One region of the Romboutsia lituseburensis genome, then DNA from elsewhere that is predicted to be linked to it. Evidence: riboswitches for the same ligand, from Rfam matches in the RefSeq annotation. Region 1 holds a riboswitch; the other holds the start of a gene.
The links. Region 1 has a riboswitch for FMN ahead of NWE74_RS10730 (ECF transporter S component). Riboswitches for the same ligand answer to the same signal wherever they lie in the genome.
Positions count from the first base shown of each region.

Region 1 (8,503 bases):
ATCACCTATTAAGCAAATTACACTACCTGGTTGCAGTAAAGTTCCTAATTTATATCCGATTTCTTTTGTTTTTTGTTCATTTTCTAAGTATATATTAACCATAATTTCATCTCCATAAAAATTTATGTAATAACTATATATTTCAAATATATATTCATTTATAAAAATATCTTAATTATAATTATCAACTATATTCATTTATATTATAACAATACTATTTGTTTTATAAATAAACAAACTATTAATAATAGTCAACTAGATATTATTATATTATAACAATGTATTATTATAAAGTATTTATAAGTATAAACTATATTATTGTTGATTTTTTAACTTTCATTTTATTTATATTTAAATTTTATTTTCAATTTTCTTATAATTTATATTTTTTTATTTTTTTTGTAAAAATGTGTATACGGTTCTGAACTATTGACCATAATTTAAATACAAAGGATATTTACTCCCCCAAATATTAAATATTCCTTATTCCCCCTAGCACTTACTTTTTTAAGTAAGTGCTTTTTAATTTTCTAAAAATATACTAATTTTTATATTGTAAATTATATATATTATTGAAATTTTTTACATTATATAAACTTTAATCGAACCCCTTACCCCTTTGCTATGGCTTAATTTAAGCTAATATTATTAAATAAGCTCCTAATCCAATGTTTATACTAGGAATAATTTTACATGTAGATTTTTATTTTAATTGTGATACTATATTCACATCATCAATTGTAACTTTTTTGTAACCTTTTGATGAAATCTGAATTAAAGATAAACTAGAGGTGGATTAAAATGAAAAAACAAATAAAAACGCTAGTAGCAGCAGGATTAATATCAATAGTATCGGCAGGTAGCATAGTTACATCTCATGCAGATTCAAGAACTACTACATGCAAGAACTCTAATCAAAAATTACAAATAGTATGTGTAAATTTAAATAAAAATTGTTTTAAATATAAGAAAAATTGTAACGTTAACAAACCAACTAACTCAGATTGTAACGTTAACAAACCAACTAATTCTGGATGTTCAAACAATGATACTGTAAAGCCTGAAAAACCTAATACTACTCCAGAGAACAAACCTTCAGTTCCTGGTGATTCAAGCAACAGCAATAATAGTAACAACAATAATAACAATACTGTAAAACCTGAAAACAAACCAGAGTCTAATACTTCATTCTCAGCTCAACAACAAGAAGTATTAAACTTAGTTAACCAAGAAAGAGCTAAAGTTGGAGCTAAGCCTTTAACATTAAATAAAGAATTATCTAATGTTGCAACTACAAAATCGCAAGATATGATAAACAAAAACTATTTTGACCATACTTCTCCTACTTATGGTTCACCATTTGATATGATGAAACAATTCGGAATATCTTACAAAACAGCTGGAGAAAATATAGCAATGGGACAAAGAACTCCTGCTGAAGTTATGAATTCTTGGATGAACTCTGAAGGTCATAGAAAAAATATATTAAACCCTAACTTTACTGAGCTAGGTGTTGGTATAGCTAAAGCTTCAAACGGACAATTATACTGGACACAAATGTTTATAGGAAAATAATAAATTTATATTAAAAGACACTTATTAAAAATAAGTGTCTTTTCTCTTTTATCATAATTTATAGCATAATATTACCTCTCACAAAATACTCTTATATAAATATAATATAATTACAAATAAAATATTGGAGGGCTTATATTTGAAAAAACTTATTTCTATAATCTCGACCTTTTTAATTCTTATCATTTGTAATTTTATACTGTGTAATCTTTTCAAAACTAGTTTTTTTGAATTTTCTTTTTTAACAGGAATATTAGTTACTATTTTTATAGCATTTTTCTCTAGTGATGGTGGAGCAACTACTTCTGCATGTGATTTACGATATAAATTTTTACTTGAAAGTGATACAAGAAAAAATAACGGTGATATTCAATTCAATATAAATCTCCCTTTTATAGTATCTCTAATATATACTATAGTAACTGGAATTATTAGTTTTATAGTTTACTTTGATCACTTTTTTTAGCAAAAATTCGTTTAGTTTAACCTAACGTATTGGATCTAAACTTCATGATATCAATGAATTTGTACGTAAAAAACTCCCTAATTTAAGTTAGGGAGTTTTATTTTATTTAACTCTATTTAATATCTTCTCTGTTCTTTTGTATAAAGGTAATGTCAACAATGACATTATAGTTGCTTTTAATAAATTAAACGGAGCTATTATCCATATTACAAATGTCAGTTTATCTACTATATAAGGATTAATTGCTGCTCCCATTTCTATTACTGCTTCTATCGGCATTATAGTGCTATAAAATGGTAGCATTATATAGTAATTTGATAAACATCCAACTATAGTCATAACAAATACTCCAAGTATAAGTCCTATTATAATTCCTGATTTTTCTCTTTTCTTTGTATAAACATAAGAAACTGTCCAAACAAATGATCCACCTATTACGAAATTTGCAAATTCTCCAACACCACCTGTTGTAGACATACCTGTTATAAACTGTAATAAATTTTTAAGAAATGCTATAGCAACACCTGCCATAGGTCCTAGCGCAATTCCGCCTAATAATGCTGGTAAATCAGATACATCTATTTTTAGAAATTCTGGAAATAACATTGGAATTGGAACAGATATAAACATTAATATATATCCAATTGCAGATAGAATTCCTACCTTTACTAATGTAGATGTTTTAAAAACACTTTTATTTTCTAAAGTTCCTTGCATAAAATATAACCTCCTAATTTTATTAGGAAAAACAAAAGCTCGAAGAGATCTATCTTCGAGCTTATTTTTTGAGCGCAAGTTATATAATATACATAATTTATTGTATATAAATAGACAATGTAAAAAATTTGCTTCTTCTCTCATCCAGACTTTACTGTCGGCTTTGGAATTTCACCAAATCATGCTACAAATGTAGCTCGCGGGCTGTACCGCCGGTAGGGAATTTCACCCTGCCCCGAAGATCTATCTTACTATTGATTTTTCCATTCTTATATTTATATAGTATTAATTTAAACTCTCAAAGTCAACTAATTTTTTTATATACCTTATATTACCTGTTAATTAATTACGACGACTATATTTTTATACCCATAATTATTTATTGTAAACTAATTTTCCATCTATGACAGTGTATAATACATTACTTTGTATTTCTAATGGACACCCATCCCATATAACTATATCTGCATCTTTTCCTACTTCTATAGATCCTACTTTATTATCTATACCTAAAGTTTTAGCTGGATTTATAGTTATAGCTTCAAAGGCTTTTTCTTTTTTCATACCATGCTTAACAGCTATACCTGCACATAACGGTAAATACTGAACAGGAATTACAGGATGGTCTGTCATTAAACATATATCTAGTCCTGCATTAGATAATATTCCCGCTGTATCAAAAGTTAAATTTCTTAATTCTATTTTAGATTTTTCTGTTAATGAAGGACCCACAATTACTGGATATCCTTCTTCTACTAATTCTTCAACTATTAAGTGACCTTCTGTACAGTGATCTAGTGTAAGTTTTAGATCAAATTCTTTAGCTATTCTTATAGCTGTAAATATATCATCCGCTCTATGTGCATGAACTTTAAATGGCACTTCTCCTTTAAGCACTGGCAATAAGCTCTCCATTCTTATATCATACTCTGGCTTATCATGATCTTCATGCTCCATGTATAAATCCATTTCATCTAAATACTCTTCTGCCTTTTTTAAATTTTCTCTTAGTAATGAAGCTATAGCCATTCTAGTCTGAGGCATTTTCTCATCTCTTCCATAACAACTTTTGGGATTTTCACCAAAAGCTATCTTAGATGCAACAGGATTTTTTATAACCATTTTATCTATTCTTCTACCAAATGTTTTTATAGCTATACATTGGCCACCCATTACATTTGCACTTCCTGGAGTTGTACATACCGCTGTTATACCTCCTTGAACTGCTTCTTTAAAAGTATTATCCATTGGATTTATACCATCTATTGGATTTAGGTGTGGAGTTATTGGATCAGTTTCCTCATTTCCATCTGCACCTTCAAATCCCATTCCATCTTCCCATAATCCTAAATGAGTATGGGCATCTATAAATCCAGGGAATACAAACTTACCATCTGCATCTATAACTTGTGCATCTGATGGTACATCTAAATTTTTTCCAATAGCCACTATCTTTCCATTTTCTATAATTATATTTTCTTCAACTATCCCGTTAGTTATAGTATTTATTGTTCCATTTTTTATGAATATCATATATTCTCCTCCTAATATAAGCTTATATCTTCATTGATAAAGCCACTCTTTGCTTATTCATGTCAACTCCTATAACTTTTACGTCTACAATATCTCCTACTGTGACTATAGACATAGGATCTTTTACAAATGATTTACTCATTTGAGATTTATGAACTAAACCATCATTTTTTATTCCAATATCTACGAAAGCTCCAAAGTCTACTACATTTCTAACTGTACCTTTTAGAACCATTTCTTCTTGGATATCTTCTATTTTTAATACATCCGTTCTAAGTATAGGTTTTATACCTTCTTCTCTAGGATCTCTTCCTGGTTTTTTAATTTCAGCTATTATATCTTTTAGGGTTAATTGGCCGATTTCTAAATTATCACTTAATTGTTTTATACCTACTTCATTAATCTTAGAATCAATTTCTTCTATATTTTTATTTTCTATATCCTTTAATGAGTATCCTAAAATTTCTAACATTTTTTTACAAGTATCATAGCTCTCTGGATGAACGCCTGTATTATCTAAAGGATTTTTAGCATCCAGTATTCTCATAAATCCTGCACATTGTGTAAATGCTTGAGGACCTAATCTCTTTACTTTTTTCAACTGTGCCCTAGACGTAAAGTCTCCATTTTCTTCTCTATATGCTACTATATTTTTAGCTATAGTTTTACTTATACCTGCAATATGCTCTAATAAAGAATATGATGCTGTATTTAAATCTACACCTACGCTATTAACTGAGTCTTCTACAACTCCACCTAATACTTCAGCTAATCTTTTTTGATTTAAATCATGCTGATATTGACCTACCCCTATACTTTTAGGATCTATTTTTACTAGTTCTGCCAATGGATCCTGTAATCTTCTTCCTATAGATATAGCTCCTCTTATAGATACATTTATATCTGGATGCTCTTCATTAGCCAATTCTGATGCAGAATAAACTGATGCTCCAGCTTCATTAACTATTATATATTGGATAGGTCTCTCTATTTCCTTTATCATATCTGATACAAATTTTTCAGATTCTCTCGATGCAGTTCCATTTCCAATAGCTATGATATCTATTCCATGAGTATTTATTAATTCTTTAAGAGTTTTCTTTGCACCTTCTACATTATTTTGTGGTTCTGTTGGATATACCGTTGTAAAGTCTAGTAGCTTTCCATTTTTATCTACAACCGCAATCTTGCATCCTGTTCTAAATGCTGGGTCAAATCCCATTACAACTTTATCTTTAACTGGTGATTGTAATAAAAGGCTTTTTATATTTTTACCAAATACACTTATCGCTCTTTCTTGAGCTAATTCAGTTAAATGGTTTCTTATTTCTCTTTCTATAGAAGGAAATATTAATCTTTTGTATGCATCCTCTATAGATGAAACTATTTCTTGTTTATTTTTAAAGTTATCATTTTTTACATATTCATTTATTATATGATTTATTACTTTTTCATTATTTATTTCTAATTTAACCTTTAAAAAACTTTCTTTTTCTCCTCTATTTATAGCTAATACTCTATGAGGAGCTATAGTTTTTACTGATTCACTATAATCATAGTACATATCATATACAGATTTTTCTTCCTGAGAATTTTTCGTTACTATAATACCCTCTTTTAATGCAAGCTCTCTTATATGTTTTCTTATTTTTGCATCATCTGATACGATTTCAGCTATTATATCTTTAGCTCCTTTTAAAGCTTCTTCTATTGAGCTTACTTCCTTTTCTTCATTTATATATTTTTCAGCTTCAATATCTAAATTTTCTATATTTGTATTTAAAATAGCTAATGCTAAGCCCTCTAATCCCTTTTCTTTTGCTATAGTAGCTCTAGTTCTTTTCTTTTGTTTATATGGAGCATATATGTCTTCCACTTCTTGAAGAGTATGTGCTTTTTCTATATTTACTTTTATTTCTTCTGTTAATTTTCCCTGTTCTTCAATTATTCTTACTACATCATCTTTTCTACTTTGTAAATTTCTTAAATACATCAATTTATCATGAAATTCTCTTAGAGTTACATCGCTCATTTCTCCAGTCATTTCTTTTCTGTATCTAGCTATAAATGGGATTGTGTTACCTTCATCTATAAGTTTTATAGTATTGTTTACTTGGTCATCTCTTAGATTAAGTTCTTTTTTTAATATTTCATTTATATTCATATGAATCCCTCTTCTTTCGCTTATTTAGGTATATTTAATTTTTAAGTATTTTATATAACTTTAAAATAAGGCTCGAGAATTAAATTCTCAAGCCCTTTCTTTAATGATTTTTAGATTTATTAATTCTTAAATATTCATTTATAAATAAATCTAAATTCCCATCCATAACACTATCTACATTACCCATTTCTGCATTAGTCCTATGGTCTTTTACTAATTTATACGGTTGGAATACATATGATCTTATTTGACTTCCCCATGTTATTTGAGAATACTTGCCTTGAATATCTTCTATTTTTTCTTTTTGTTCAAGTTCTTTAAGCTCTATAAGCTTAGCCATAAGCATCTTCATAGCCGTATCTTTATTTTTATGTTGAGATCTTTCATTTTGACACTGAACTACAACACCAGTAGGTATATGTGTTATCCTTACTGCTGAATCTGTAGTATTTACATGTTGACCGCCTGCACCAGAAGCCCTATATGTATCTATTTTCAAATCTACTGTATTTATATCTATTTCTATACTATCATCTAATTCTGGTATAATATCTATAGATGCAAATGATGTATGTCTTTTTCCTGATGGATCAAAAGGAGATATTCTTACTATACGATGAACACCTTTTTCACTTCTTAAATATCCGTATGCATTTATTCCCTCTATAAGAAGTGTTGCACTTTTTATCCCAGCTTCAGGGTCTGAGATTATATCTAAGATTTTAACTTTATAGTTTTTACCTTCTCCCCATCTTACGTACATTCTAAGTAACATTTGCGCCCAATCTTGAGCATCAAGCCCTCCCGTACCAGCATTTATAGATAAAATAGCATTATTTTTATCATATTCTCCACTTAGAAGAGTTTTTATCCTTACTGTATCTATTTCATTTTCTAATTTAGATATATATTCCTCTATTTCTTTTTCAATAGATTCATCATTTTCTTCAAGTCCTATTTCTATTAAAACTTCAATTTCTTCTAATGATGATACAAGTGTATTATACTCTTCTACAGTTTCCTTACGTGCTTTATTTTCTTGAAGTATCTTCTGAGCAACATCATTATCATTCCAAAAATCCTGCTCATTCATCTTGTCTTCATTTTCTCTAATTATTGTATTCAATGAAGCAATGTCAAAGAGAAACCCTCATTTCTTCTATATTTGAAGACATTCTCTCTACACTATTTCTATAGTCTTGTAAATTTAACATTTCTGTCCTCCGCTATTATCTACCACAACATTTCTTATATTTTTTACCACTTCCACAAGGGCAATCATCATTTCTTCCTATTGATTCTTCTTTCTTAACAGTTTTATTTCCTGGTTCATCTGTTATGTTAGAAGATAAATGATCAACATCTATAACTTGCTTTCTTTCAACTGGTTCTTCTATAGTTATGTTGAAAAGATATCTTATAGTATCTTCTTGTATATGTGTGTTCATTTCATTGAACATTTCAAATCCTTCATTAGTGTAAGCTATAACTGGATCTTGTTGACCTATAGCACGAAGTCCTATACCTTGACGTAATTGATCCATTGCATCTATATGGTCTATCCAATGATTATCAACAGCTTGAAGAAGTATAACTCTTTCCACTTCTCTCATTCTTTCCGATCCTATTTTTTCTTCCTTATCACTATATATCTTAACTGCGATTTCATATACTGCTTCTATTAATTGTGCAGCATTAAGTTTTTCCATATCTGTTATATCTATACTTCCTTTTGGCATGAATAAATGATATAGATAATCTTTAAATCCATCTATGTTTATACTATTTTCTTGAGTATAAGTACTAGCTGCATCTTCTATTAAAGAGCGTACCATATGCTTTATTTGTTCTTCTAAATTTTCACCTTCTAGAACTCTTCTTCTTTCAGCATATATAGTCTCTCTTTGTTTATTCATAACATCATCATATTGAAGTACATGTTTTCTTATACCAAAGTTTCTACCTTCAACTTTCTTTTGAGCACCTTCTATAGACTTAGTTAACATTTTATGTTCTATCGGCATATCTTCTTCTAGACCTATTTTTTC
Region 1 is NZ_JANQBQ010000001.1:2,238,533-2,247,035, forward strand. Features, by position in the region: gene tsaE (tRNA (adenosine(37)-N6)-threonylcarbamoyltransferase complex ATPase subunit type 1 TsaE) at 1-102, opposite strand, end outside; gene NWE74_RS10725 (CAP domain-containing protein) at 802-1,575, shown strand; gene NWE74_RS10730 (ECF transporter S component) at 2,144-2,758, opposite strand; FMN riboswitch at 2,887-3,005, opposite strand; gene NWE74_RS10735 (amidohydrolase) at 3,134-4,291, opposite strand; gene NWE74_RS10740 (Tex family protein) at 4,314-6,455, opposite strand; one part of gene prfB (peptide chain release factor 2) at 6,556-7,605, opposite strand; one part of gene prfB (peptide chain release factor 2) at 7,607-7,669, opposite strand; gene secA (preprotein translocase subunit SecA) at 7,685-8,503, opposite strand, start outside.

Region 2 (8,503 bases), 1.9 Mb from region 1:
ATGGCGGAGAGGGTGGGATTCGAACCCACGGTGCCGTTAAGCATCACTGGTTTTCAAGACCAGCTCCTTAAACCACTCGGACACCTCTCCGTTTATTTTTACTACGCTTTTTAATATATCATATCATTTTTAAATATGCAATACATTTTTACATTTTTTTACTTTTTAATTTAATATTTTCATATATAATAAAAAATTCGCTTCGCTCATGGCGCCAACGACTTCGTCCGTTGCTTAAAATCTCATTTTTTACGTACTATAAGTTTGTTGATATATCAATATTTGAACTACTTATCCATAGTTATAATGTAATCATAATTTCCTTATACGTAAAAAATACAACTAAGCTATATAAATCATTTTTTTATTTATACAACTTAATTGTATAATCTTCAATTGTAAAATAAATCACTATTTCCAGTATTCTGTCTCTATACCAATATCCTTTGATACAAATTTTTTACCACCTGTATCTTCATAGTGTTTTAATGTTTTTAAAATTATATTTCTTCCTACTATTAATATAGGTACGTTTGAGTATACAACCATTATGTTTACCATATCTGATATATACCATACATTACCTAACTCTAAGCCTGCTAAAACAGATAAGACTCCAAATGGAACAAATAAAACTGCACCAAGGCCTCTTATTATCATTATAAATTTATTATCCCTAGTAATACAGTTTGCTGATATTTCTGCAAATAATACAAGACCTATTAATGTTGTAAATGCAAACATAGCATAACATAATGATAAAATAGCATTTACTATATTATCTAAACCTACTCCAGGAACTAAGTGAGCTACTGATGCATTATAAACTGTTATTTTAGATTCCTTTATAACTTCCCACACCACTCCAGCATCTCCATTCCAAACACTCGCCATGACAATTAAAAATCCTGTCATTGTACAAATTATCATAGTATCTAAAAATACTCCTATTGCCTGTATAAATCCTTGCTCACATGGATGATCATTTTCAGATATAGCAGCAGCCATAGTTATTGTACCTTGACCTGCTTCATTTGACATTAGGCCTCTCTTAACACCTTGTGCTAAACACATACCAAATCCTCCACCAAATATAGCTTCTGGTGTAAATGCTCCTTTAAATACTGATACAAAAAAGTATGGTATTAATTTGAAATTTATACACACTATAACAATAACTATAGATACATAAACAATTGCCATTACTGGAACTAATTTATCAGTTACTCTAGTAACTCCTCTTATACCTCCAAATACAGTAAGAGCTACTGAAATTATTATAATTATTCCTATTGCATAATATAAAACTGATTGTCTATCATAAGTTTGACCCGTTAAATGCTCTGCTACTGCACCTAATGAAGTGTATAAATTAAATGTTTGTCCTGGTAAATTAAATAATGCATAAATTATAAATATAGTAGACAGCAGTACTCCCACCCAATATTTATTTCCAAACATCTTTCTTCCATAAAACGGAAGTCCACCTACAAATTCTTTATCTTTCTTTTCTTTAAATAGTTGAGCTAGAACAGCTTCTGAAAATGCTACAGACATTCCAAAGAATGCTGATACCCACATCCAAAATATTGCTCCTGGGCCTCCCACTGAAACTGCATATGTAACTCCTATTATATTACCTGGACCTATCCTCATTGCAGAACTTAATAAAAATGCTGCAAATGGACTTACTCCAATATCACCGGTTTTCTTTTTTATAATAGTTTTTAATCCAGTTTTAAATTTTCTCACCTGAACAAATCGAGTTTTAAAACTAAAATATATTCCTGTGCCTACTAATAATAGTATAGAAAATGCGAAATTGCCCAAAATAGGTATATCTGCATACCATTTAAAATTTGTTGGAAAATTCCACATAAAATCTGATATTGGGACTATAAATTCAAAAAATTTATTTACACTGTTTAATACCTGCTCCAAAATATCACTCCTTCATAATTAATATATAAATAGTTTATTAAACTTTTATATAAATCCATATTTATAAATAGTTTCTAGCTAAGATTTTGATATTACATTATATATTTGCATAACAGATGTAGCTACATCATCTTTTTTATTTCTAGCTTTAGTATAAGGCCTTTTTATTATTTATTCTGGCTATTATTAAATTATTGTTAAAACTTTATATATAAAGTGATTAACTTAAATATAATAATTTGTAAATATAAAAAAATCCCAAGTTCTTTTGAACTTGGGATTTTTTTATGATTAATCATTATTTCCAATATTCCGTTTCTATACCAATATCCTTTGATACAAATCTTTTACCACCTGTATCTTCATAGTGTTTTAATGTTTTTAAAATTATATTTCTTCCTACTATTAATATAGGTACGTTTGAGTATACAACCATTATGTTTACCATATCCGATATATACCATACATTACCTAACTCTAAGCCTGCTAAAACAGATAAGACTCCAAATGGAACAAATAAAACTGCACCAAGTCCTCTTATTACCATTATAAATTTATTATCCCTAGTAATACAGTTTGCTGATATTTCTGCAAATAATACAAGACCTATTAATGTTGTAAATGCAAACATAGCATAACATAATGATAAAATAGCATTTACTATATTATCTAAACCTACTCCAGGAACTAAGTGAGCTACTGATGCATTATAAACTGTTATTTTGGATTCTTTTATAACTTCCCACACAACTCCAGCATCTCCATTCCAAACGCTAGCCATAACAATTAAAAATCCTGTCATTGTACAAATTATCATAGTGTCTAAGAATACTCCTATTGCTTGTATAAATCCTTGTTCACATGGATGCTCATTTTCAGATATTGAAGCAGCCATAGTTATTGTACCTTGACCTGCTTCATTTGACATTAATCCTCTCTTAACTCCTTGTGCTAAGCACATACCAAACCCTCCACCAAATATAGCTTCTGGTGTAAATGCTCCTTTAAATACTGATACAAAGAAGTAAGGTATTAACTTGAAATTTATACCGATTATAATTATTACTATAGTTGCATATATAATTGCCATTACTGGAACTAACTTATCCGTCACTCTAGTAACTCCTCTTATACCTCCAAACACAGTAAGTGCTACCGAAATTATTATAATTACTCCTATAATATAATATAAAACAGATTGTCTATCATAAGTCTGGCCTGTTAAATTTTCTGCAACAGCTCCTAAGGAAGTGTATAAATTAAAGGTTTGTCCTGGTAAATTGAATAATGCATAAATTATAAATATAGTTGATAATAATCCCCCTACCCAATATCTATTTCCAAATATTTTCCTCCCGTAAAAAGGAAGACCTCCTACAAACTCTTTATTTTTCTTTTCTTTAAACAACTGAGCTAGTACAGCTTCTGAAAATGCTATCGACATCCCAAAAAATGCTGATACCCACATCCAAAATATTGCTCCTGGGCCTCCAACTGAAACTGCATATGTAACACCTATTATATTCCCTGGTCCTATTCTCATTGCTGAACTTAATAAAAATGCAGCAAATGGGCTCACTCCAGTATCACCTATTTTCTTTTTTAAAATAGTTTTAATCCCTGTCTTAAATCGTCTCACTTGAACAAATTTAGTTCTAAAACTAAAATATATTCCAGTCCCTACTAATAATAGTATAGAAAATGCAAAATTTCCAAGAATAGGTATCTTGGCGTACCACTCAAAATTTGTTGGAAAATTCCACATAAAATCTGATATCGGCACTATAAATTCAAAAAAATTATTTACACTGCTTAATACCTGCTCCAAAATATATCCCCCCTTGTAATCAATATAAAAAGTACAAAAAATTTTATATATTTTTATATAAGTATATGATTACAAGTGAAGTTTATGCTATTTAAAATTTTGATATCAAATTAGCCATTTCTATAGCAGACACAGCTGCATCATATCCTTTATTTCCTGCTTTAGATCCTGCTCTTTCTATTGCTTGCTCAATATTATCTGTTGTTAAAACGCCAAATATAACTGGCTTTTTATACTCTAATGATACACTTGCTATTCCTTTTGATACTTCTGCACATACATAATCATAATGAGAAGTTGAACCTTTAATAACTGCTCCTAGGCATATAACTGCATCATATTTTTCACTTGCAACCATTTTTTTAGCTACTAATGGAATTTCAAAAGCCCCTGGAACCCATATAAGCTCAATATAATCATCTTCTACTCCATGTCTTTTTAGCCCATCTCGCGCTCCTTCTATTAACTTAGATACTATAAACTCATTAAATCTAGCTGCTACAATACCTATTTTTAAATCTTTTGCTACTAAATTTCCTTCTATTATTTTCATAACTAATTCCTCCATTTATATAATTAATTTAATATGTAAACATATGAGACATTTTTTCTTGTTTTGTTTTTAGATAAAATTCACTATATTTATTAGTTTCCATCTGAATCGGAACTCTATCTACAATTTTTATTCCATACTCACTTAATCCATTAATCTTTCTTGGATTATTTGTCATTATCTTTAACTTTGTTGCTCCTAAATCTTTAAGTATTTGAGCTCCTATATCATAAGATCTCATATCATCTTTAAATCCTAACTCAATATTGGCTTGTACTGTATCCAATCCTTTATCTTGGAGTGCATATGCTTTAAGCTTATTTATTAATCCTATGCCTCTTCCTTCTTGTCTTAAATATAATAAAATTCCGCACCCTTCTTTTGCTATTTGCTTCATTGCTAAATCATACTGTTCCCCACAATCACATCTTTTAGACCCTAAAGCATCACCAGTTAGACACTCTGAGTGAACTCTTGTTAATATAATATCTTCTTTATTTATTTCTCCTTTTACTAAAGCTACATGATGTTCTCCATTTAACTTATTTACAAAACCATAAATTTTAAATTCTCCGTATTTAGTCGGCATTTTGGTTTCAACCACTCTTTCAATAAGTTTTTCTTTTTTTGTTCTATATTCTATTAAATCTGATATAGTTACTATCTTTAAATCATGCTTTTTAGCAAATTCTATAAGTTTAGGTGTTCTAGCCATAGTTCCATCTTCATTCATTATTTCACATATTACGCCTGCTGGCTTCAGTCCCGCTAACTTAGCTAAATCTACTGCTGCTTCAGTATGACCAGCTCTTTCTAATACTCCATTTGTTTTAGCTCTTAATGGAAATACATGTCCTGGTTTTTTAAAATCTTTTTTACTACTTTTGTTATCTAAAAGCTTTTTAATAGTTAAAGCTCTTTCATATGCTGAGATACCTGTATGGGTGCTGGTATAATCAACTGACACTGTAAATGCTGTTTCATGATTATCTGTATTGTCATTTACCATTTGTTTAATATCTAATTCCTGCAATCTTTCATCATTTATTGGTGTACATATAAGCCCTCTTGCATATGTCGCCATAAAATTAATAGCTTCTGGTGTAACCTTTTCAGCCGCCATCAACAAATCCCCTTCATTTTCTCTACTAGGATCATCTATTACAATAATGATTTTACCTTCTTTTATATCTTCTATTGCTTGCTCTATAGTATTAAATTCAAACATAACTAACTTCCTCTCCTATTTTATTAACATATTATTTTAATATTAAATGAATCCATTCTCCTTAAGAAAATCTTCATTTAAATTACTTTTTATGTTTTTTTTACTTAAACCTAATAGCTTCTCTACATACTTTCCAATCATATCGCATTCTATATTTACTGTATCTTTTACATTTTTTTTTAATAATGTTGTTTCACTTTTTGTATGAGGTATTACAGATACCTTAAATTTATAATCATCTACATATGCTACAGTCAAACTTATTCCATCAATTGCAATTGATCCTTTTTCTACAATATACTTTAATAAGTCTTTACTGGTTTTTATACTAACCCATATAGCATTGTCTTCTTTTATAAATGAAATTATTTCTCCTATTCCATCTATATGACCACTTACTATGTGTCCACCTAATCTGCATTCTAAACATAATGCTCTTTCCAAGTTAACCTTGCTTCCTATTTTAAGCTTACCTAGATTACTTCTTCTTAAAGTTTCTGCCATTATATCAGCTTCAAAATAATTTTCATTGATACTACTTGCAGTAAGACAAACTCCGTTTGTTGATATACTGTCTCCCAAGTTTATCTTCTCTAATATTTTGTTAGCTTCTATTGTTATTTTTGAGGATTTGACAGATTTTTTTATATCTTTTACAATTCCTATTTCTTCAATTATCCCTGTAAACAAATTAAGCCTCCTTTCCATGTATATATCCTTCAACAAGAATATCTCTATCTATCACTTTTAAAGTTATACTTGTTAAATTGTACGCATCACTTAAATATTTAACTCCTTCTCCTCCCACAGGGGTTTTTGCTAATTTACCTCCTAAAATCATCGGAGCAATATATATCTGAACTTTATCTACTATCCCTTCTTTTAGTGCTGAAAAATTTAACGTCGAACCTCCTTCTAGTAAAACACTATCAATATGTAATCTACCTAAAGCTTTCATTAATTTTTTTAAATCAACCCTATTATCTTTTTTATCTATTACTAATACATCTATTCCTTCTGATTTCAACTTTTCTACTTTTTCTTTATTTGAATTATTTGTTGTAGCTATTATAGTTTTAGAACAATTGTCCTTTAACACAATGCTATTTATTGGTATTCTCAGACTTGAGTCTACTATAATCCTTATTGGATTTTTACCTTTAATTAATCTACATGTAAGACTTGGATCATCATTTATAATAGTATCTACTCCAACCATAATAGCACTTACTTCACTTCTTAATTCATGTACCTTTTCTCTTGATTTTTGTGATGATATCCATTTTGACTCACCTGCGTATGTGGCTATTTTTCCATCTAATGACATAGCGTTTTTCATTATTACAAAAGGTTCTTTATTTAATATATATTTTAAAAATACTTCGTTCATTTTCATACATTCATCTCTTAATACATCAATTACAACTTCAATATTATTATGTATAAGCTTTTTTACTCCATTTCCTGAAACTATTGGATTTGGATCTAAATGACCTATAACTACTTTAGAAATCTTACTTTTAATTATTTCATCTACACAAGGTGGAGTATTGCCATAGTGACAACACGGTTCTAAAGTAATATACATAGTTGATCCTTTTAAGTCTTCTTTTGTACTTTTTATTGCATTTATTTCTGCGTGATTTTGCCCATACTCTTCATGATATCCTTGACCAATTATTTTTGAATTTTTTACAATAACAGCTCCAACTAGAGGGTTCGGACTTACACGCCCTTTGCCTTTTTTAGCTAAGTCTATCGCAGCTCGCATATATTTCTCATTCATTTAATCTCACCTCTTAAACAAATATTTCATAAATTATAAAAAGCCCTAAGTTTATACTCAGGGCTTTTTATAATTTTATATAGATCATCAATGTCAGTTTACATAATTTAATTATAGTTTATATTTAAAGCTTAGTTTATATCCTATAATTAAAAAAGCTCTGAAATATTTTATATTTCAGAGCTGTGTACACTAATCAAAACTAACTAAATTAGATTTATATAACTATCTTCTTCCATCCAGACTTTACTGTCGGCTTCGGAGTTTCACCGAATCATGCCAATTAAGGCTCGCGGGCTTTACCGCCGGTAGGGAATTTCACCCTGCCCTGAAGATTTATTCATTTTTCAATTTAATTGTATTCGAGTTTATATTAATTTGTCAACATTTTTTATTTTATATTTTTGTTAAATTTTCATCATATAGTCCATATCCCATGAAAGAACCTTTTGCAATCTTTATATCTGCTATGTTACAAAGATTTTTATATACTGTAGTTTTTTTTAAATTTTCTATATCTGTATTTAGTTTGCTATGTCTTGGATTTTGATTTGCAAATATAAAAAGTATTTCAATATTGCTTCCAAAATCTATATTTACATTATTATATGGATAAATAAGACCAAGTTGAGATTTAATGTTATATATTTCTTTTATCTCTCCTTTTAAGCTACTTAACTTTTCTTCACAAGTGATAAATTCATAAATCTTACTGCTATAATTAGTTATATTAAAATCCTCATATTCATTATGTTTCATACCAATTATACATAGGCTCAAGTTATTATTATTTTCTCTAGATTTGCTATTTGCTGGCCATTTTACACCAATCATATCAAACTTGTAATTTTCCTCTTTATTTAAATGGACTGTATACTCTATATCGCATATAAAATAATCACTATATTTGCCTACATTACCTGAGTTATTTTCCTTTGCAACTATATGTTTGTACTCGCGTTCTCCTCCATCTGGTTTTTTTAGTTTCATCCAAAAATCCATTTGTTGTTTAATTTTTGGTATAAATTGTATAAGTTTTCTTGTTTTTTCTAAATTATCTATATCTTCTATGCATTGTATAATTACACCCTCGCTATCATTTGAAGTTATATAATTTTTATCAAAATAAGCATTGTATAAATTTTCACTAACTTCTTTTATTTTTAT
Region 2 is NZ_JANQBQ010000001.1:347,407-355,909, reverse strand. Features, by position in the region: tRNA gene NWE74_RS01745 (tRNA-Ser) at 2-90, opposite strand; gene NWE74_RS01740 (alanine/glycine:cation symporter family protein) at 412-1,941, opposite strand; gene NWE74_RS01735 (alanine/glycine:cation symporter family protein) at 2,240-3,769, opposite strand; gene ribE (6,7-dimethyl-8-ribityllumazine synthase) at 3,861-4,322, opposite strand; gene NWE74_RS01725 (bifunctional 3,4-dihydroxy-2-butanone-4-phosphate synthase/GTP cyclohydrolase II) at 4,351-5,550, opposite strand; gene ribE (riboflavin synthase) at 5,593-6,240, opposite strand; gene ribD (bifunctional diaminohydroxyphosphoribosylaminopyrimidine deaminase/5-amino-6-(5-phosphoribosylamino)uracil reductase RibD) at 6,242-7,336, opposite strand; FMN riboswitch at 7,560-7,676, opposite strand; gene NWE74_RS01710 (hypothetical protein) at 7,733-8,503, opposite strand, start outside.
Region 2: linked by a shared signal. The riboswitch ahead of ribD (bifunctional diaminohydroxyphosphoribosylaminopyrimidine deaminase/5-amino-6-(5-phosphoribosylamino)uracil reductase RibD) and the one ahead of NWE74_RS10730 (ECF transporter S component) in region 1 are both predicted to bind FMN.